Regions from separate parts of the Priestia sp. SRI_019 genome, predicted to be linked through region 1. Evidence: riboswitches for the same ligand, from Rfam matches in the RefSeq annotation. Region 1 holds a riboswitch; each other region holds the start of a gene.
What was found. Region 1 has a riboswitch for cyclic di-AMP ahead of AC2YJL_RS04340 (dicarboxylate/amino acid:cation symporter). Riboswitches for the same ligand answer to the same signal wherever they lie in the genome.
Positions count from the first base shown of each region.

Region 1 (6,168 bases):
GGGAGAATGTACAATGAACTCAAATTATGATGTTATTGTGGTAGGGGCAGGACCCGCTGGGATTTTTACTTGCTATGAGTTAACGTTAAAATTACCGGAAGCAACTATTTTATTAATCGATAAAGGACACGATATCTATCGACGTAATTGTCCGATTCTTCAGAAAAAAATTGAAAAATGTCCGCCTGCGGTTGGCAAAAAAGAGTTTGCTGGCTGTTTGCCTGCTTGTTCTATCACAAATGGTTTCGGTGGAGCCGGCGCATATTCAGATGGGAAATTTAATATCACAAGTGAATTTGGAGGCTGGATGACGGATTATCTGTCTGAATCACAGGTGGTAGATTTAATTAAATACGTGGATGAAATTAATTTAAAACACGGAGCAACCGATACGATCACGGATCCGTTAACTGATAAAGTTCGTGAAATTGAAAAACGCGGATACGCAGCAGGATTAAAGCTCTTGCGTGCCCAGGTGCGTCATTTAGGAACAGAGCAAAATTTAGAAATTTTAAAAAGCATTTATGAATACTTAAAAGAAAAAATTGATATGCAGTATAAAACGGAAGTAGCCGATTTAATAACAGAAAAAGAAGATGGTCAGCATATCGTGCGCGGTATTGAATTGAAAAATGGTGAAAGAATTACGGCTGATAAAGTGGTGGTTTCACCAGGTCGAGACGGCTCGAAGTGGATGAGCGACTTACTAAAAAAACGTCGTTTGAAAATGATTAACAATCAAGTGGACATCGGCGTTCGAGTAGAAACATCCAACGTTGTTATGGAAGAAATCAACAAGCACTTGTACGAAGGGAAATTCATTTACAATACGTCCGTAGGTACAAGAGTCAGAACGTTTTGCAGCAATCCTTCAGGACATGTGGTAGTAGAGAATCATTCAGGTATTATGTTAGCAAATGGACACGCATACAAAGATCCGAAGCTTGGAAGTCAAAATACGAACTTTGCGCTGCTTGTTTCTCATAAATTTTCGGATCCATTTGATCAGCCGAACGAATATGCGCACGAAGTATCAAGATTAGCTAATATGCTGTCAAACGGGGGCTTAGTTGTTCAAAAGTATGGAGATATTTTAAAGGGCCGTCGTTCAACAGCGACTCGAATTAAAGAGGGCTTTTTAGAACCAACGTTAAAAGAAGCTGTACCGGGTGACTTAGGCTTAGTGCTTCCTTACAATACGATGAAAAGCTTAATTGAAATGACAGAAGCACTGGATCATGTAACGCCTGGGTTAGCATCTGAACATACGCTGTTTTACGGTGTGGAAGCGAAATTTTACTCAGCCCGCCCGAAGTTAAATGATAAGTTTGAAACTGAAATTTCCGGTTTATACGTGGGAGGAGACGGAGCTGGTATTACGCGAGGACTCGCGCAGGCAAGTGCGTGCGGTGTGTGGGTAGCGCGTGACATTGTTGAAAAATTAAAGAATCGCAAAGCAAGTTCTGAACCTGTTACTGTATAAGAAAAAGAGGCCGTCACGCCCTCTTTTTTTATATGTGTTAAATAACGAGAGGGAATAAGTAAAAAGTAAAGAACTTGTACCGCTCCAAATCCGATAGTTTTATATGATAATTACCCGCTCCTTTTTTAAAAGGTATTACGGGATCCATATTTCTATCGTGAGCAGAATTAAATAGAATAAGGCGAATTGACAATGTCCATTTATTTCTATCAACAAATTCAGTGAAATTTTAGAGAATTTATATCAAGCAATACAAGGATAAAATCAACAGTTGGAAAGAGTTATTTTTTGATGAGTAAAATATTTATGAAAGCAGTAAAGTACGTGGATGTTAGAATAATTATGCGAGTTTATGAATATAATTTAATGAGAAGAAAGTTCACTTTACAAACTATTTTTTGAATTAATTTTTTATCCATTAGATTTTAAGTCTTGTTAAATAACTATTTGTGGTTTATTGAAATATGATGTAAATATTTTAAAATATAACAATTCTCAACTTTTTATGATAAAATCATGCATTATTTTTGAATAAAAACTTGACAGAAACATATAAAATGAATTTTAATTAAAGTAAGAATTATTATCATGCAAAAATATTAAAGAAAATTATTTGCTTAATCTCTTTTGTTTTATAAGAGAACGGGGGACCCATATTTGTGCGTAGTGTACTTGGGGTGAATCTTGAATGAATCAAGTAGGGTAACTCACGTACCCGAATCCGACAGCTAACTCCGTCAGCATTCAGTGAGGGAATAACAGGTCTATGAAACCATGATATTCTCATGGTTTTTTGTATAGATAAAAATATTCCTAAACTATTAATCTGAAAATTTATAATATATTGTATATTTTGAGTGTTATCGTTCTCAATGCATGGTAAAATAAGTATGGTAGTTAGAATCATTCTAATATAATTTATTTACGGGAGGTAAATCTATGAAGCTATCGACAAAGATTATTATCGCGCTAATTGCTGGTGCTGTTGTAGGAGTGTTGATCAATGCTTTTGCTCCAAGTGCTTTTGCTCCGCTGGACAAGTACTTGTTTACACCGCTTGGCCAAATTTTCTTAAGCTTAATTAAAATGCTTGTTGTACCAATTGTGTTTTTCTCTATCACGTTAGGTGTAGCAGGTTTAGGAGATCCTAAAAAACTAGGAAGAATCGGGGCTAAAACAGTTTCCTACTTCCTAGTTACAACAACCGTTGCTATTATTATTGGTTTAATTTTAGCGTATGCAATTAAACCGGGTACGTTTGGATCTTTTGATACAAAAAACGCTTCTTTTGAAGCCGAAAAAGCACCGCCGGTTGGAGAGACATTCTTAAATATGATTCCAGTCAACCCAATTCAAGCGATGGCTGAAGGGAATATGCTTCAACTTATCGTTTTCTCTATCTTTATCGGTTTTGGTATTACAATGCTTGGAAGTAAAACAAAAGGGCTTTACAATTTACTCGAGCAAGGCAATGAATTGATGATGTATCTTGTAAATCTAGTGATGAAGTTTGCTCCTTACGGAACGTTTGGGCTTCTTGCAACCGCGGTTGGAAGTCAAGGCTGGGAGGCAATTAAAGCGATGGGGCTGTACATGATTGTAGTCGTGCTCGCACTGTTTATCCATTCGATCGTAACATATGGGGGATCAGTCGCTCTTATGGCCAGACGTAACCCTATTGAATTTTTTAAAGGTTTTGCTCCTGCGATGACAGTTGGATTCAGTACATCAAGCAGTAATGCAACGCTTCCGATTTCAATGAATGTGGCTCAAAAAAACCTTCGTGTCCCAGAGTCCATCAGCAGTTTTGTTCAGCCGTTAGGTGCTACCATTAACATGGATGGGACGGCAATTATGCAAGGTGTAGCGACTATTTTTATTGCACAAGTATACGGCGTTGACCTGTCGCTGGGCGCTCTTGTGACGGTTGTATTGACAGCGGTGCTTGCTAGTATTGGTACAGCAGGTGTGCCGGGAGTTGGTCTCATTATGCTAGCAATGGTATTGAGTTCGGTTGGCTTGCCTGTAGCAGGTATCGGATTGATTATTGGAATTGATCGCTTGCTTGACATGCTTCGTACATCTGTAAATATTACGGGAGACGCTGCGTGTGCCGTTATTGTGGCAGAGTCAGAAGCAAAGCGTATCGATAAATCTGTAACGCAATCAGCTTAATAAGCGTAAAAGCTCTAGCTATATGCTAGGGCTTTTTTTATTGGCAAGAAACTCTTCGTTTCAGCATACAGTTTAATAAGAGTGTATGTTTGAAAGGAGAGTGCGGAAATGAATAAAACTCATGTAATAAAGCCGCTGCTCGACGACGACTACCCAGTTATTTCATATGGAAAAGGAATTTATTTGTACGACCAAGATGGAAAAAGGTACATAGATGCTTCGTCGGGGGCAGTTACAGCAAGTATCGGACACGGCGTAAAAGAAATCATTGATGCGATGACCGATCAGGCACAGAAAGTTGCGTTTGTATATCGGTCGCAGTTTACAAGTGATCCAACAGAAGCCTTAGCTAAGAAACTATGTGAATTAAGCAGCAATCATTTCCAGTGGAGCTTTTTTGTTAACAGCGGGACAGAAGCGACTGAAACGGCTATGAAAACGGCAATTCAGCATTTTCAAGAGCAAGGAAAGCCAACCAAAACAAAGGTTTTGTCACGCTGGATGAGCTATCACGGTATTACAATAGGAGCTCTGTCTATGTCAGGGCACGTTGGAAGACGAAAACGCTTCTCGTCGTTGCTTGAAGATTATCCTTCGGTTTCACCTCCTTATTGCTATCGATGTCCGTTTCATCAAACCTATCCATCCTGTAATCTTGCTTGTGCACACGAATTGGAAACAGTTATCAAACGAACCGGCCCTGAACATATTGCTGCTTTTATTACAGAGCCCATTGTAGGAGCAGCCGGAGCAGCGCTTACACCTCCTCCCGGTTATTATGAAGTGATAAGAGAAATTTGCGATAAATATGATGTGTTATGGATTGCGGATGAAGTCATGACGGGAGTTGGGCGTACAGGCGTGATGTTTGCGTATGAGCACTGGGGAGTTAAACCAGACATCATGACGCTTGGAAAAGGAGTGGGAGCAGGATATACACCAATAGCCGTTACGTTGGCTAGCAGCAAAACGATTGAACCTATCATGAACGGATCCAAATTAATTATGAGCGGACATACGCTAAGCGCTAATCCGCTGTCATCCGCTGTAGGAATAGCTGTTTTAACCTATATTGAAAAGCATGATCTTGTTCAAGAAGTAGCGCTGAAAGGAGACTATTTAGTAGGGGAATTGAAGAAGCTTCAACTTCTTTACCCTATCATTGGTGATATACGTGGCAAAGGCTTACTAGTTGGTCTTGAGCTTGTGCAAAATCCAAAGACGAAGGAGCCTTTTTCATCTTCGGAAAATATGACGGCGCGCGTAATAAGTAAAGCCCAAAAAAATGGTCTTCTCCTTTATCCTTCACAAGCAGGAACAGACGGAGTCGAAGGAGACGGTGTTATTATTGCGCCACCATTTACGATTACTCATCGTCAGCTTGATGAAGCGGTCGATCTGCTTTCGAAAACATTGCATGAAGTGCAAAATGAAAAACAGGGAAATGAGGTGGAATGAGTGACAAAGGTCGAAAACTCATTTCAAAAGATGACAACTGTGGAACAAGCGATTGAATACGTGGATCATGCGGCTACGCTGATGATAGGAGGGTTTGGAGGAGTAGGCAGCCCGCCTTCTCTCATTGACGGTCTTATTGAAAGCGGAAAATCAAATTTTACATTGATATGTAATGATTCAGGCTTTCCTCATATTGGTGCGGGAAAATTGGTAAGCCAAGGAAGAATTCAAAAGCTGATCGCTTCTCATATTGGATCGAACCCAGTGGCTGGAACGCTGATGACGGAAGAAAAGCTAAAAGTTGAGTTTTCTCCTCAAGGAACGCTTGCTGAACGGATTCGAGCGGGAGGAGTTGGAATCGGAGGAGTACTGATTGATGTAGGAATTGAAAATGACATTATTCAATTTGGAAAAGAAAAAGTGGAAGTGGACGGCAAGACATTTTTAGTTGAAAAACCGCTCACAGCCGATGTGGCTTTTGTATATGCAAAAAAAGCAGATCCATTCGGCAACTTGCTTTATGATAAAAGCGCTCGAAACACTAATCCATTAATGGCTATGGCAGGTCGTATCACTATTGCTGAAGTGGATGAAATTGTTCCTCTTGGCGACATTGACCCAGAGAACGTGATGACGTCAGGTGTATTTGTGGATTATATTGTCCCTTCTAAAGGAGTGAATTGGAAATGGGTTTGGGAATAGATATTCGTCATCGTATTGCAAAACGTGCTGCGGCTGAAATCAAAAACGGCATGATTGTTAATTTAGGTATTGGCATTCCTTCTCTTATTCCTAATTATGTACCAAGCGCTGTTCATGTGATGTTTCATGCTGAAAACGGGATTTTAGGGTTAGGATCTTCCCCTCCTTTAGGTGAAGAAGATGAGAATGTTTGCAATGCAGCAGGCTATCCAACAACTACCGTTCAAGGAGCTTCATACTGTGATAGTGCTACAGCCTTCGCGATGATTCGAAAAGGATACGTCGATATGACCATTCTTGGTGCATTAGAAGTGAGTGAAAAAGGGGATTTAGCTAATTGGATTGTGCCA
Region 1 is NZ_JBYCZN010000001.1:852,381-858,548, forward strand. Features, by position in the region: gene AC2YJL_RS04335 (NAD(P)/FAD-dependent oxidoreductase) at 14-1,483, shown strand; cyclic di-AMP (ydaO/yuaA leader) riboswitch at 2,088-2,242, shown strand; gene AC2YJL_RS04340 (dicarboxylate/amino acid:cation symporter) at 2,423-3,658, shown strand; gene AC2YJL_RS04345 (aspartate aminotransferase family protein) at 3,767-5,116, shown strand; gene AC2YJL_RS04350 (CoA transferase subunit A) at 5,117-5,818, shown strand; gene AC2YJL_RS04355 (3-oxoacid CoA-transferase subunit B) at 5,803-6,168, shown strand, end outside.

Region 2 (6,168 bases), 130 kb from region 1:
ATTACGCCATCTATGCGCGTTTCTTTAAAGGCCTATGTACCCGCTATTATACTACGTGTTTGCTGTTATAAAGAAATTTTTCACAATTTCACACATTGTTTTGATACTTATCCCAAACTTTTATTTTATAGTATAGATAACATAAAATTTGCTACGTTAAAAGGAGTGTTTTTCATGGATCCACGTGATTATGAAAGAGAGCAAGAACGAAAAGAAGAATACGAAAATCGCCAGCAGCGCTACGATCAGTATCAGCCTGCGTCATCATCACAGCCTCCAAGAAAACGCTTATTTCCAGTGATTGCATCTTCTATCGCCGGAGCAGTACTTGGAGGAGGAATTGTGCTATACGGTGCTCCCCAGCTGGGGTTAATGGATTCAGCTGATACGCAAACAGCGAATCAAACAACGCAGACTCAAACGGCAACAACAACGAGCACAACGCCTCGAACAGTAAGCACAACCGTCAATCAGTCAGATCTTGTTTCAGTTGTAAATAAAGTATCAGCTGCTGTTGTAGGCGTGAACAATATTCAACAGCAAACAAATCCATTTTCTGGAGATACCCAAACGCAAGAAGCAGGAACGGGTTCCGGTGTTATTTTCAAAAAAGAAAATGGAAAAGCATACGTTGTGACCAATAACCACGTTATTGACGGCGCAAGCGAAGTAGAAGTGTCACTTTCAAACGGACAAAAAGAAAAAGCTAAAATTGTCGGAGCTGACGCGCTAACGGATTTAGCCGTGCTTGAAATGTCTGACAAAAATGTAGAGCAAGTCGCGAAGTTCGGGAAATCATCGGATTTAGTAGCGGGTGAAACGGTGCTTGCAATCGGAAATCCTCTTGGTGAACAATTTTCTCGTACGGTCACACAAGGTATCGTGAGCGCAGCAAAACGCTCTGTCCCTATTTCAGAAAATTGGAACGTAGATGCAATTCAAACGGATGCGGCGATTAATCCAGGAAACAGCGGCGGTGCCTTGATCAATTCTTCCGGTGAAGTAGTGGGCATCAACAGTATGAAAATTTCAGAAGACAATGTAGAAGGCATCGGCTTTGCTCTTCCAAGTGATGAAGTGCAGCCGACGATTGAACAGCTGATGAAAAACGGAAAAATAACGCGTCCATATATGGGGGTAGGTCTTCAAGATGTAGGTCAGCTTTCAGCTGCAACAAAACAAAACCAGCTAGGCCTAACAAGCGATACGTCTGAAGGAGTTGTCGTAACGACGGTTGAACCATTCTCTTCTGCTTCTGATGCAGGTTTACAATCAAAAGACGTGATTGTTGCCATTGATGGAAACGAAGTCAAAACATCCAGTGATTTACGTCAATATCTATACACAAAACGCAAAGTAGGAGACACGGTAAAATTAGACGTGTATCGAAATGGAAAAAAACAAACCATTTCTCTGAAGCTTTCAGAACAGCAGGATAACAATGGATGAGTTCAACACCGTTAAAGCTGCTGCTAGCAGTATTAACAGCGTTCGTATTTTTAACCGGCTGCGGAGAGCAGCATTCAAACACGATGTTTCCTTCTGTAGAAATTAGTCAGCTATCTTCTACCAAAGAACTGGCAGCGTATGAGGGAGGCAAGGTGACAGGAGCTGAATTCAACCGTTTTTTAGCCGTTGAAGGGTTCTTAAACCCAGATGCTCCGCTAAATGATACAAGCTACCGCAAAGAGTTATTGCGGCAGCTTGTTATGCAAAAAATTTTAATTTCGCATCTGAAGACAAGCGATAAAGTACAAAAACAAGTCGAGGATATGTGGAAGCAAATTAAACGCTCATATGACGAGGATACAAGAAAACAAGGTTATGAAGTGTTAAATATTCGTTCTAGTGATGTAACCAACCAGCTAACAAATCAGTTTAAATTAGAAGAATATTTCCGTAAACAAATTACGTCTGATGAACTAACTGCTTACTATAAACATATTGAAAACGATCTAACGCGCGTATCTTTTACGCAGCTGGCTTTTTCCACTTTACATGATGCCTCTGCCGCTGCGGCTGAACTGCAAAAGGGAACATCTCTTCAAAGTGTTCAAAAAAAATTTGCTGATGTCCAGACAATCAGCAAAATAGAGAATGCTGATAACCTAAAGCTTTCAAGTCTATCTTCCTCTTTTATAGATGTTTTAAAAAAACAGCACATCGGAGAGAGTAGTGAGCCCATTAAAATGGGTAAAGTCTATTATATTCTTATTTTAAAACAAAAAGATAAAAAAACGGAATCAGAAGTCAAAGAAGAAATGATGAAAGAACTTGTTTTGAATCATATCAACCGGTATATCCAGGATGAACTGCCAAGGTTTCACGTGACTTTCAACCTTAGGTAGTTCCCTTTTATATAGATTGATTGTTTTCAAAAAACAAGCAGGTAAAAGAGCTTTCTATTAATAGAGAGCTCTTTTACATTTTTAAGTAGACAGAAATGTCGGCACCTGATAAAATGAAGTTGTAAAACTTTCATTATTCGGAAAATTTATACCCTCCAGCTTTGGAGGGTTATTTTTTATGCTGTTGGACGAATAAAAGAGGCTGGGACAAAAGTAGTTTCGTTAAAGGGAGATTCGAACGCGTTTGATTCTTGATGGAGAATCAAACGCGTTCGGTTTTTTCTTATTGACAGGGTAAACGTAGGTTTAATCTATTTATTTGTTTCTGGCTGTTGATTAGAGGGCAAGGCGAAGACTCCTGTGCGGAAAGCGAAGCCTGAAACGGAAATCAACAGCAGTGTCAAAAGTGATTCATACGAGCTTATTGATTCCATTGTTCGCTTTTAGATTGGATTGCTTTCGTTACGTTTCAATCACTTTTCATCTTTTAAATGACTCAATAATGCAGGAGCCATCTCCACGTGAGAAAGAGCGATATGTGAAATCGTTTTGGCATAAGGTGTAATTTCGTTAATAAATTGTTCGAGTACGTTCAGGTGAGGAAGCTGAAGCTTTGTAATAAAGCAGGCTTGCCCGGCGATGCGTTCACAGAATAAAGCGTAGGGATACTGAGAAATAAATCGTTTAAAACGCTCGTGCTCGCCGTTTTTCATCGTTACTTCAATAAAACACGACACGGGCAAATGTAGCTTTTCATAATCAATATCGATTGTATATCCTTTTATAATGCCAAAGCTCTCTAGCTGGCGTACTCGCTCTGCCACCGAAGGAGGAGACAAATTAATTTGTTTTCCTAGCTCTCGTAAAGAAAGGCGGCTGTTTTGCTGCAGCGCCTGCAAAATCGATAAATCAATTTCATCAATTTTCAATTGAAAACCTTCTTTCTTATTAACGTTTCATTTGATTAGTAATAATAGATAAGATGTTTTATATGTAATCTGAAATTCCCATTTTTCTTACTATAATAATTAAAAAGGAGTGAGTAAAAAATGGCAAGAGTTTTGTTAGCAAACGAAGAGGGAACAAATTTTGAAAAAGCATTGAATTTAATTCCGCATGTAAAAAGATTGTATGATGAGCTTTACGACACGCTTTGGAACAGCGATATAGTAGAGAGAGAGACCAAGGAAAAAATGAGGCTTTATCTAGCAGGTGTTAACGGCTGTGAGACGTGTATGAGCATGTCATATGTAGGCGATGAGACGCTTAATCAAAAAGTGTTAAGAGAAAAAGAGCTGGAAGAAAAAGATCGACTGCTGTTTCGATTTATTGATGTGTACCGAGTGCGTCCAAGGGAGTTGACCGATGCTGACATGGATCAATTAAAAAAATTTTACAGTGATACGCAGCTGTTAGAGCTTTTGGCTGTTATTAATTTATTTGATCAATTTCACAAAATGATTGTCAGTTTAGATTTATATGATTTTTGCAGCTTGCAGCGCAAGTGAGGCCTTCGCTAAAAATATCTTGACAGACAAAATTCACAGGAGTAAGATAGCTTTCGTGAAGTGAAACGTATCATGAATCGAATCGATTATTCTAAAAAATAGATCAAAGACATTTGAATAAAAATCGCTTAATCCATTACGGAGCGGAGGACCCATTATTTACGCACATATTGTGCTCCGGGGTGAATCCTTAAAAAGGTAGGGTTACTCTTAAAACCCGAACCCGACAGCTAACTTCGCAAGCGTTTTGAGGGGGAAGAGTGTGAAAAAACACAGGAGCCTTCCTGTGTTTTTTTGCGCTTTTTTTAAGAAAAAGATGTAATTTTTTAGAAAAAGTATAAGCTAAGAGAACACACAGCAGTTGAAGAAAGGAATAAATACATTATGAAAAAACAGTTTGCTGTATTGGGATTAGGTCGTTTTGGAGGCAGTTTGGTTGAAGAGTTTGCAAATCTGGATGTGGATGTGCTCGCTATTGACCGCAATCAGGAGGTAGTAAATAAATTTAGCAACTCAGCTACATATGTTGTGCAAGCAAACGCGATTGATGAAGCTAGCTTAAAGGGGCTAGGTATCCGCAATGTTGATCATGCGCTTATTTCGTTTGGGGATGATATCGAAGCAAGCGTGCTCGCAACGATGCTTTTAAAAGATATGGGCGTTAAGCAAGTATGGGTAAAAGCGGTGAATATGTATCATCAAAAGGTACTGGAGAAAATAGGAGCGGACAAAGTCATTCATCCTGAGCGCGATATTGCTAAGCGTATTGCTCATCACGTGGTGTCAGAAAAAATCATTGATTACATTGAACTGTCAAAGGATTATAGTATTGTCGAAATTGTCGCTTCTAAGAAACTTCATAATAAAACGCTGTTTGATTTAAACATTCGTGCCAAGTACGGCTGCAATATTATCGGCTTTCAGCGAAAAGACGGGGAAATGGTGATTTCGCCTACCGCGCATGAAATAATTGAACAAGGAGATATGCTGATTGTTATCGGACATAACCGCGATTTGAACCGTTTTGAAGAAGAAGGAGTTTAACTCATGAAAAAACAAATCATTAAACTCACTCCTCCGCAGCTGCTTGTCTCCATTTTTGGCGGAGGAATTATTATTGGTGCTCTTCTATTGATGATGCCTTTTTCTACTACCGAGCCAATCCGATGGGTAGACGCCCTTTTTACATCTACTTCCGCTATGACAGTGACCGGCTTAGCCGTCGTAGATACAGGTACGCGTTTTACCGTCATCGGTCAAACGATTATTATGCTGCTAATTCAAATAGGCGGTCTTGGCATTATGTCATTTGCCGTGTTGATTTTTATAATGCTAGGTAAAAAAATTGGCTTTAAAGAGCGCGTGCTCGTTCAGCAGGCATTAAATCAAACGAGCGTCGGCGGAGTTGTCCTGCTAGTTAAAAGGCTGTTTATCTTTTCATTTTTAATTGAATTTGTTGCACTTATCTTTTTAGCAATACGCTGGGTTCCGGAATTCGGATGGTCTAAGGGGCTGTTCTTTAGCTTGTTTCATTCAATTTCAGCTTTTAATAACGCAGGGTTTGGACTACTGTCGGATAACTTAGTGCAGTATGTTGGAGATCCTATTATTAACATAACGATTTCTTTTTTGTTCATCATTGGCGGGTTAGGGTTTACCGTTCTTGCTGATATGTGGGTGAAAAAATCGTATAAAAAACTAACGCTCCATTCAAAAATTATGATTGTCAGCACGTTTGCCATTAATGTGATTGCCATGCTTTTTATTTTTTTCTTAGAGTACAGCAATTCGCATACGCTCGGAAGTTTATCATTAGGAGACAAAGTATGGGCTTCTTATTTTCAAGCGGTAACGACAAGAACCGCTGGATTTAATACAATCGATTTAGCTCACCTGCATGACGCAACGGTCTTTTTAATGGTCTTATTAATGTTTATTGGTGCAGGAAGTGCGTCAACAGGAGGCGGTATCAAACTCACGACGTTTGTGGTGATTATTTTTTCTGTATGGGCATTTTTACGAAGCCGGGAAGATATTGTGCTATTAAAGAGACGACTTCTTCCTCTTCACGTGTTTAAGGCACTAGCCATCACGATGATTTCAATTATGTTTGTATTTGGGGCCATTTTCCTGTTAAATATTTCGGAAAACCTGCCGTTTGTAAAAATTATGTTTGAAGTTGTTTCTGCGTTTGGAACAGTAGGTTTATCAATGGGAGCAACTCCTGAGCTTTCGTACTTTGGACGCGTAATTATTATCTTTATCATGTTTTTAGGAAAAGTGGGGCCATTAACGCTTGCGTTTTCATTATC
Region 2 is NZ_JBYCZN010000001.1:983,239-989,406, forward strand. Features, by position in the region: gene AC2YJL_RS05015 (S1C family serine protease) at 175-1,449, shown strand; gene AC2YJL_RS05020 (peptidylprolyl isomerase) at 1,446-2,348, shown strand; gene AC2YJL_RS05025 (Lrp/AsnC family transcriptional regulator) at 2,822-3,277, opposite strand; gene AC2YJL_RS05030 (carboxymuconolactone decarboxylase family protein) at 3,398-3,856, shown strand; cyclic di-AMP (ydaO/yuaA leader) riboswitch at 3,972-4,116, shown strand; gene AC2YJL_RS05035 (potassium channel family protein) at 4,241-4,900, shown strand; gene AC2YJL_RS05040 (TrkH family potassium uptake protein) at 4,904-6,168, shown strand, end outside.
Region 2: it holds a riboswitch for cyclic di-AMP, as region 1 does, so the genes downstream of both, AC2YJL_RS05035 (potassium channel family protein) here and AC2YJL_RS04340 (dicarboxylate/amino acid:cation symporter) in region 1, are expected to answer to the same signal.

Region 3 (6,168 bases), 750 kb from region 1:
TTACATACTCCGCAAAGAATAGCTTTTTCATTAAACATAGCTTTTGGCCACGTTTTAATATCATGATCAGCATGTCCGTTATGACATTGATAGCATGGATAATATGTATTACAGCAATAAAATTTTATTGCAATAATATCTTTATCCGTACGATAGTGCATGCAGCGCGTTTCGGAATCCACCGTATCACCTTTTACGACAGGTGCAGATTTGTTCATTATCATCACTCCCTATGAAAAGTATAGCATGCTTTTATACGCCTTATCATACATATGTAAAAAGAAAAATGCTATAATAAAACCATCGTTTTACATGTCAGATTGCATGCTAAAAAGATCAGATAAAAATTGATGTTAAAACAGATCAATTAAGTGAAGTAAAGAGAGGAAGAAAAAATGAGTAAGCAAGTTATCGTTTTTACCGGAGGCGGAACAGCTGGACACGTAACACCAAACATTGCCATTATGAAAGAATTAGACAGTGAAAAATGGGATATCCATTATGTCGGTTCTCACAATGGTATCGAGAAAGAATTAATTACAAAATTAAACGTTCCATATCATGCAATTTCAAGCGGTAAGCTACGTCGCTACGTAGATATGGAAAATGTAAAAGATGTATTTCGAGTAGCAAAAGGAGTTGGCGATGCACGTCGCGTGCTGAAAAAGTTAAAGCCTTCTCTTGTGTTTTCAAAAGGCGGTTTTGTCACAGTTCCTGTTGTAATGGCTGCTAAATCGTTAAACATTCCCGTGTTCATTCATGAAAGTGACTTAACACCGGGACTGGCAAATAAAATTGCGCAGAAATTTGCCACTAAAATTTTTACTTCTTTTGATGAAGCGGCAAACTATTTTCCAAAAGAAAAAGTGCAGGTTGTTGGTTCACCTATTCGAAAAGAATTATTTAGCGGAAGCGCAGCGAACGGGGAAAGCTGGCTTCGCTTTTATGATAAGCGCCCAATTTTAACGATTATGGGCGGAAGTTTAGGAGCACGCCGCATCAATGAAGTTGTTCGAGAATCCTTGCCTGAACTGCAAAAGAAATTTCAAATTGTACACCTGTGCGGAAAAGGCAATATTGATACAAGCCTTGAAAAAGAGTCGGGCTACCGTCAGTTAGAATATGTCAATGAACAGCTTCCAGATGTTCTAGCAGCGACTGATTATGTGATTACACGCGGCGGATCCAATGCCATATTTGAGTTTTTAGCCCTTCATAAACCGATGATGATTATTCCTTTATCAAAAGCACAAAGTCGAGGAGATCAAATTTTAAATGCACAGTCCTTTAAGAAAAAAGGCTACTGTATGGTTGTGGAAGAAGAACAGTTAACAAAAGAAGTGTTTTTGCGTGAAGTAAATGAACTTCAGCAGCAGGCAAGTACGATGAAGCGTACAATGCGTGAAGCAACAAAAACGGATGCCATTTCAATTCTTGTAAATGAAATTGAGAAAATGAGCTAAAAAAAGCGTTCTTATCGAGGAGATAAGAACGCTTTTTTTCTTTGAATCTATTATTTTAAAATAATGAATAAACAGCAAAAAATAAAGATTTTAAAATTTCAAAAAATGTTGTTGACAGTAAATTTTAACAGGAGTAAGATTACTCTCATGAAACGTTCCACAGTGAAACGCTGAGTCTTTCCTGAAAGAGAGGGAAAGAGCGGAGGACCCAATTATTAGGGGTGAATCTCTTAACTGAGTAGGGTTACTTTCTTGACCCGAACCCGTCAGCTAACTTCGTAAGCGTTAAGAGAGAGGATGGTGTAATCGTGGTCGTTTTCTATAACAGCGGATAGCGCGTTCCTTTCAAAATATAGGTGAAAGGAGCGTCAAGATGCATCTATCTAAGCAAATGATTCAAATGATTGAATATCGCGCAATATGCGATCAGCAATCTTTTGATCTAGCAAACCGCTATTTGTCTACGTTGGCTAATCAAAGTATTAAACGCAGCAGTAAAAAACATAATTAAGCCTAAAAATTAAATAACAAATATACGCTTAATCAATTATGAGCGGGGGACCCAATATTTTGTACGTATGTACTAGGGGTGAATCTCTTAACTGAGTAGGGTTACTTCCATAACCCGAATCCGACAGCTAACTCCGTAAGCGTTTTGGGAGTAAAAAAATTCGTGTCGATCACGGCTTATTTGTCGTGCATTAAACCGCGGAAGAGGACTCTCTTCTGCGGTTTTTTTAATAAAAAAACAGGAGAGCAGGTTATGTCTGCACCGTAAAGAGGCTATAGTAGGGCTGTTAAAACGTGATTAACAATACGTGAGGAATAAACAATCAAAGATAACCTTTCGCAGCTAGCTCACTTGGGCGTGATGCTTTACGCACAGTAACAGTCACTAAGCTCAGACAATCATTGGTAGTAAGAAACAGTTAGGAGGGAGCAACTTGGATATGATCATGCTTGGAACGCTTGTCATATTAACAGCTGCTATGTACGGAATTATTTGCTGGTCGTCTCATGTAGTAGATGAAAGAGAGGAGAAGTGAACATGTCGTTCATTTTGCTAGGTATTTCAGTTCTCGTTTTAATTTATTTAGTATATGTACTGTTAAATCCAGAACATTTTTTAATAAGCGGAGGAATAAAACGTGGGGATTTTTCTACTATCAGTTGCGCTGCTGCTTGTTTTTGTAGCGCTTATTGCAAAGCCCGTAGGTATTTATATAGCGAATGTGTTTTCAAACGATAAAAACACTAGCTTGGTAGGAAAGATAGAAACGGTGATGTTTAAAGCAGCAGGAATCAAAGGATACAATCAGACGTGGAAGCAATATGCACTTGCTCTCGTTTTGGCGAATACGTTTATGATTTTTGTGGTGTACATTATCTTCCGGTTTCAAGGGGTACTGCCGCTTAACCCAAGCCACATCAAAGGAATGGATCCGGCCCTTGCTTTTAACACGGCCATTAGTTTTATGACAAATACGAACTTGCAGCACTACAGCGGTGAATCAGGTTTGTCCTATTTCTCGCAGATGGCAGCCGTTGTATTTATGATGTTTGCTGCACCAGCAACGGCACTTGCAGCAGCAATCGCTTTTATTCGCGGGTTGGCAGGGAAGGAAATGGGAAACTTTTTTGTTGATTTTGTAAAGTCAATTACGCGTGTTTTACTTCCTATCGCTTTTATAACAGGCATTTTATTTATGTTTTTAGGTGTCCCTCAAACGTTAAGCGGAACGGTGACTGCCCATACATTAGAGGGGGCAACACAGCAAATAGAAAGGGGACCAGTTGCTTCTTTTCTTTCAATTAAAGAGCTAGGCAACAACGGAGGGGGGTTTTTTGGTGTTAATTCAGCCCATCCGTTTGAAAATCCTAACGCGTTAAGCAATGTATTACAAATCGTCCTTATGCTTTTATTGCCAACAGCACTTCCTTTTACGTACGGAAAAATGATCGGACAGCGTAAGCAAGGCCGCATCTTGTTTGTAGCGATGAGTATGCTGTTTATCGTTATTTTAAGCACAGCGTTTGTAACAGAGTGGGGCGGTAATCCAAGACTTGGTGCTTTTCACCTAAATGAAGCGAGCGGTTATATGGAAGGGAAAGAAGTCCGTTTTGGTGTCGGTATGTCAACTCTGTACGCCATCGTGACGACAGCAAGTGAAACAGGTGCAGTCAACACCATGCACGATACTCTTACGCCTCTTACCGGGTTATTGACGCTTGGAAATATGATGTTAAATACCGTATTTGGCGGTGTTGGAGCAGGGTTTATGAATGTGATGATGTACGTCATCATTGCCGTATTTTTATCAGGTTTAATGGTTGGCAGAACACCAGAATACGTAGGTAAAAAAATTGAAGGAAAAGAAATGAAGCTCATCGCCGTGACGCTTATTCTGCAGCCGCTGCTAATTTTAGGAGGAACAGCCGTAGCGCTCACTACTCATTTGGGAATAGAAGGTATATCAAACCCAGGCTTTCACGGCTTAAGTCAGGCACTGTATGAATTTACATCATCAGCAGCAAACAATGGATCTGGTTTTGAAGGACTAGGTGATGCAACGCCGTTTTGGAACATTTCTACGGCAATTGTTATGTATATTGGACGCTACTTCGGACTAATTACGATGCTGGCGGTATCGAGCTCACTAGCATCCAAGCAGCTTATTCCTGAAACACCTGGGACATTTAAAACGGATACGTCTTTATTTAGCGGCATTTTAATTGGAACTACCGTTATTGTAGGAGCACTTACGTTTTTCCCAGTGCTTGTACTTGGGCCGGTTGCTGAGTATTTGACACTGTAATCAAGAAAGCGGAGGATTATAATGAATAAACGGAATTTTACGAATAATCTTGAATTGGATCGTAACAGTCACATTCAAGGTTCTGTAGATAAACAAACTTCATCGATTTTTATTCAATCAGTAAAGCAGGCTTTTATCAAGCTAAGTCCAAGAACGATGATAAAAAATCCTATCATGTTCGTAGTAGAAATCGGGTTTGTTATTACGCTTTTTTTAGCTGTTGTTCCAGACCTTTTCGGAGAAAGTACAGTAAGCGCAGGCTTTAATATTGCCGTATCCCTCGTGTTATTTTTTACAATTGTTTTTGCTAATTTTGCAGAGGCATTGGCAGAAGGTCGGGGAAAAGCACAGGCAAACTCATTAAAACAGTCTAAAGGGGATATTACAGCTAATAAACTTGGAAACGGGCAAATGATACAAGTGTCGGCATCGCAACTAAAAAAAGGAGATATCGTCGTCGTTTCACAAGGCGAAATGATTCCTGGAGATGGAGAAATCATTAAAGGACTGGCATCTGTTGATGAATCGGCCATTACCGGTGAATCGGCACCTGTTATGAAAGAAGCAGGCGGGGATTTTAACTCTGTAACTGGAGGTACAAGAGTTGTCAGCGATGAAATTACAGTTAAAATTACGTGTGAACAAGGTGAATCGTTTTTAGATAAAATGATTTCGCTTGTTGAAGGAGCAGAGCGTCAAAAAACGCCAAATGAAATTGCGCTAAATACGGTTTTAACAAGCCTGACGATTATTTTCTTATTAGTTGTTGTGACGCTTCCTGTCTTTACAAACTACTTACATTTTCAACTCGACACGGCTATTTTAATTTCACTGCTCATCTGCCTCATTCCTACAACAATTGGAGGATTATTGTCAGCCATTGGAATTGCTGGGATGGACCGAGTTACGCAGTTTAACGTGATTGCTATGTCAGGAAAAGCAGTAGAAGCAGCTGGTGACATCAACACAATTATTTTAGATAAAACCGGCACCATTACGTTTGGAAACCGAATGGCTCATCAATTAACGACTGTAGAAGGAATAGACGAACGTGAACTTTACAAATGGGCGTTTGTTTCTTCTCTTTATGACGAAACACCAGAAGGGCGCTCAGTTGTTGATTTTATTCAAAATCGCATGGGAGTAGAAGATCTTAGAAAAACCGAAGGAACGTTTGTTGAATTCAAAACCGAAACGCGAATGAGCGGCATTGACTTACAGAATGTATCTGTACGGAAAGGGGCAGTGGACGCCGTCACGGCATGGATAGAGTCAAATGGAGGGAAGATTCCCTCTGATTTGCAGCAAAAAGCAAACGAAATTGCAGGAGCTGGTGGCACGCCGCTTGCTGTGGCCGCTGATGATAAAATTTACGGCTTGATTTATTTAAAAGACACGGTAAAACCAGGAATGAAAGAACGCTTTGAGGAACTTCGTAAAATGGGTATCAAAACAGTCATGTGTACAGGAGATAACCCATTAACCGCAGCAACCATTGCAAAAGAAGCGGGAGTAGATGAATTTATTGCGGAATGCAAGCCACAAGACAAGATTCAAGTGATTAAATACGAACAGCAGCAAGGAAAGCTAGTTGCCATGACAGGTGACGGAACAAACGATGCCCCTGCACTTGCTCAGGCTGATGTTGGCTTAGCAATGAACAGCGGAACCTCAGCTGCTAAAGAAGCAGCAAATATGGTGGATTTAGATTCTGATCCCACTAAAATCATTGAAGTCGTTTCGATTGGAAAACAGCTATTAATGACAAGGGGTGCCTTAACTACATTCAGTATCGCAAACGATATTGCTAAGTATTTCGCTATTATTCCAGCGATGTTTACCTTGGCGATTCCGCAAATGGAGGCTCTTAACGTAATGAAGCTGAATTC
Region 3 is NZ_JBYCZN010000001.1:1,605,262-1,611,429, forward strand. Features, by position in the region: gene AC2YJL_RS08785 (CHY zinc finger protein) at 1-218, opposite strand, end outside; gene murG (undecaprenyldiphospho-muramoylpentapeptide beta-N-acetylglucosaminyltransferase) at 396-1,463, shown strand; cyclic di-AMP (ydaO/yuaA leader) riboswitch at 1,622-1,764, shown strand; gene AC2YJL_RS08795 (hypothetical protein) at 1,837-1,974, shown strand; cyclic di-AMP (ydaO/yuaA leader) riboswitch at 1,990-2,130, shown strand; gene AC2YJL_RS08800 (potassium-transporting ATPase subunit F) at 2,512-2,712, shown strand; gene kdpA (potassium-transporting ATPase subunit KdpA) at 2,618-4,279, shown strand; gene kdpB (potassium-transporting ATPase subunit KdpB) at 4,301-6,168, shown strand, end outside.
Region 3: it holds a riboswitch for cyclic di-AMP, as region 1 does, so the genes downstream of both, AC2YJL_RS08800 (potassium-transporting ATPase subunit F) here and AC2YJL_RS04340 (dicarboxylate/amino acid:cation symporter) in region 1, are expected to answer to the same signal.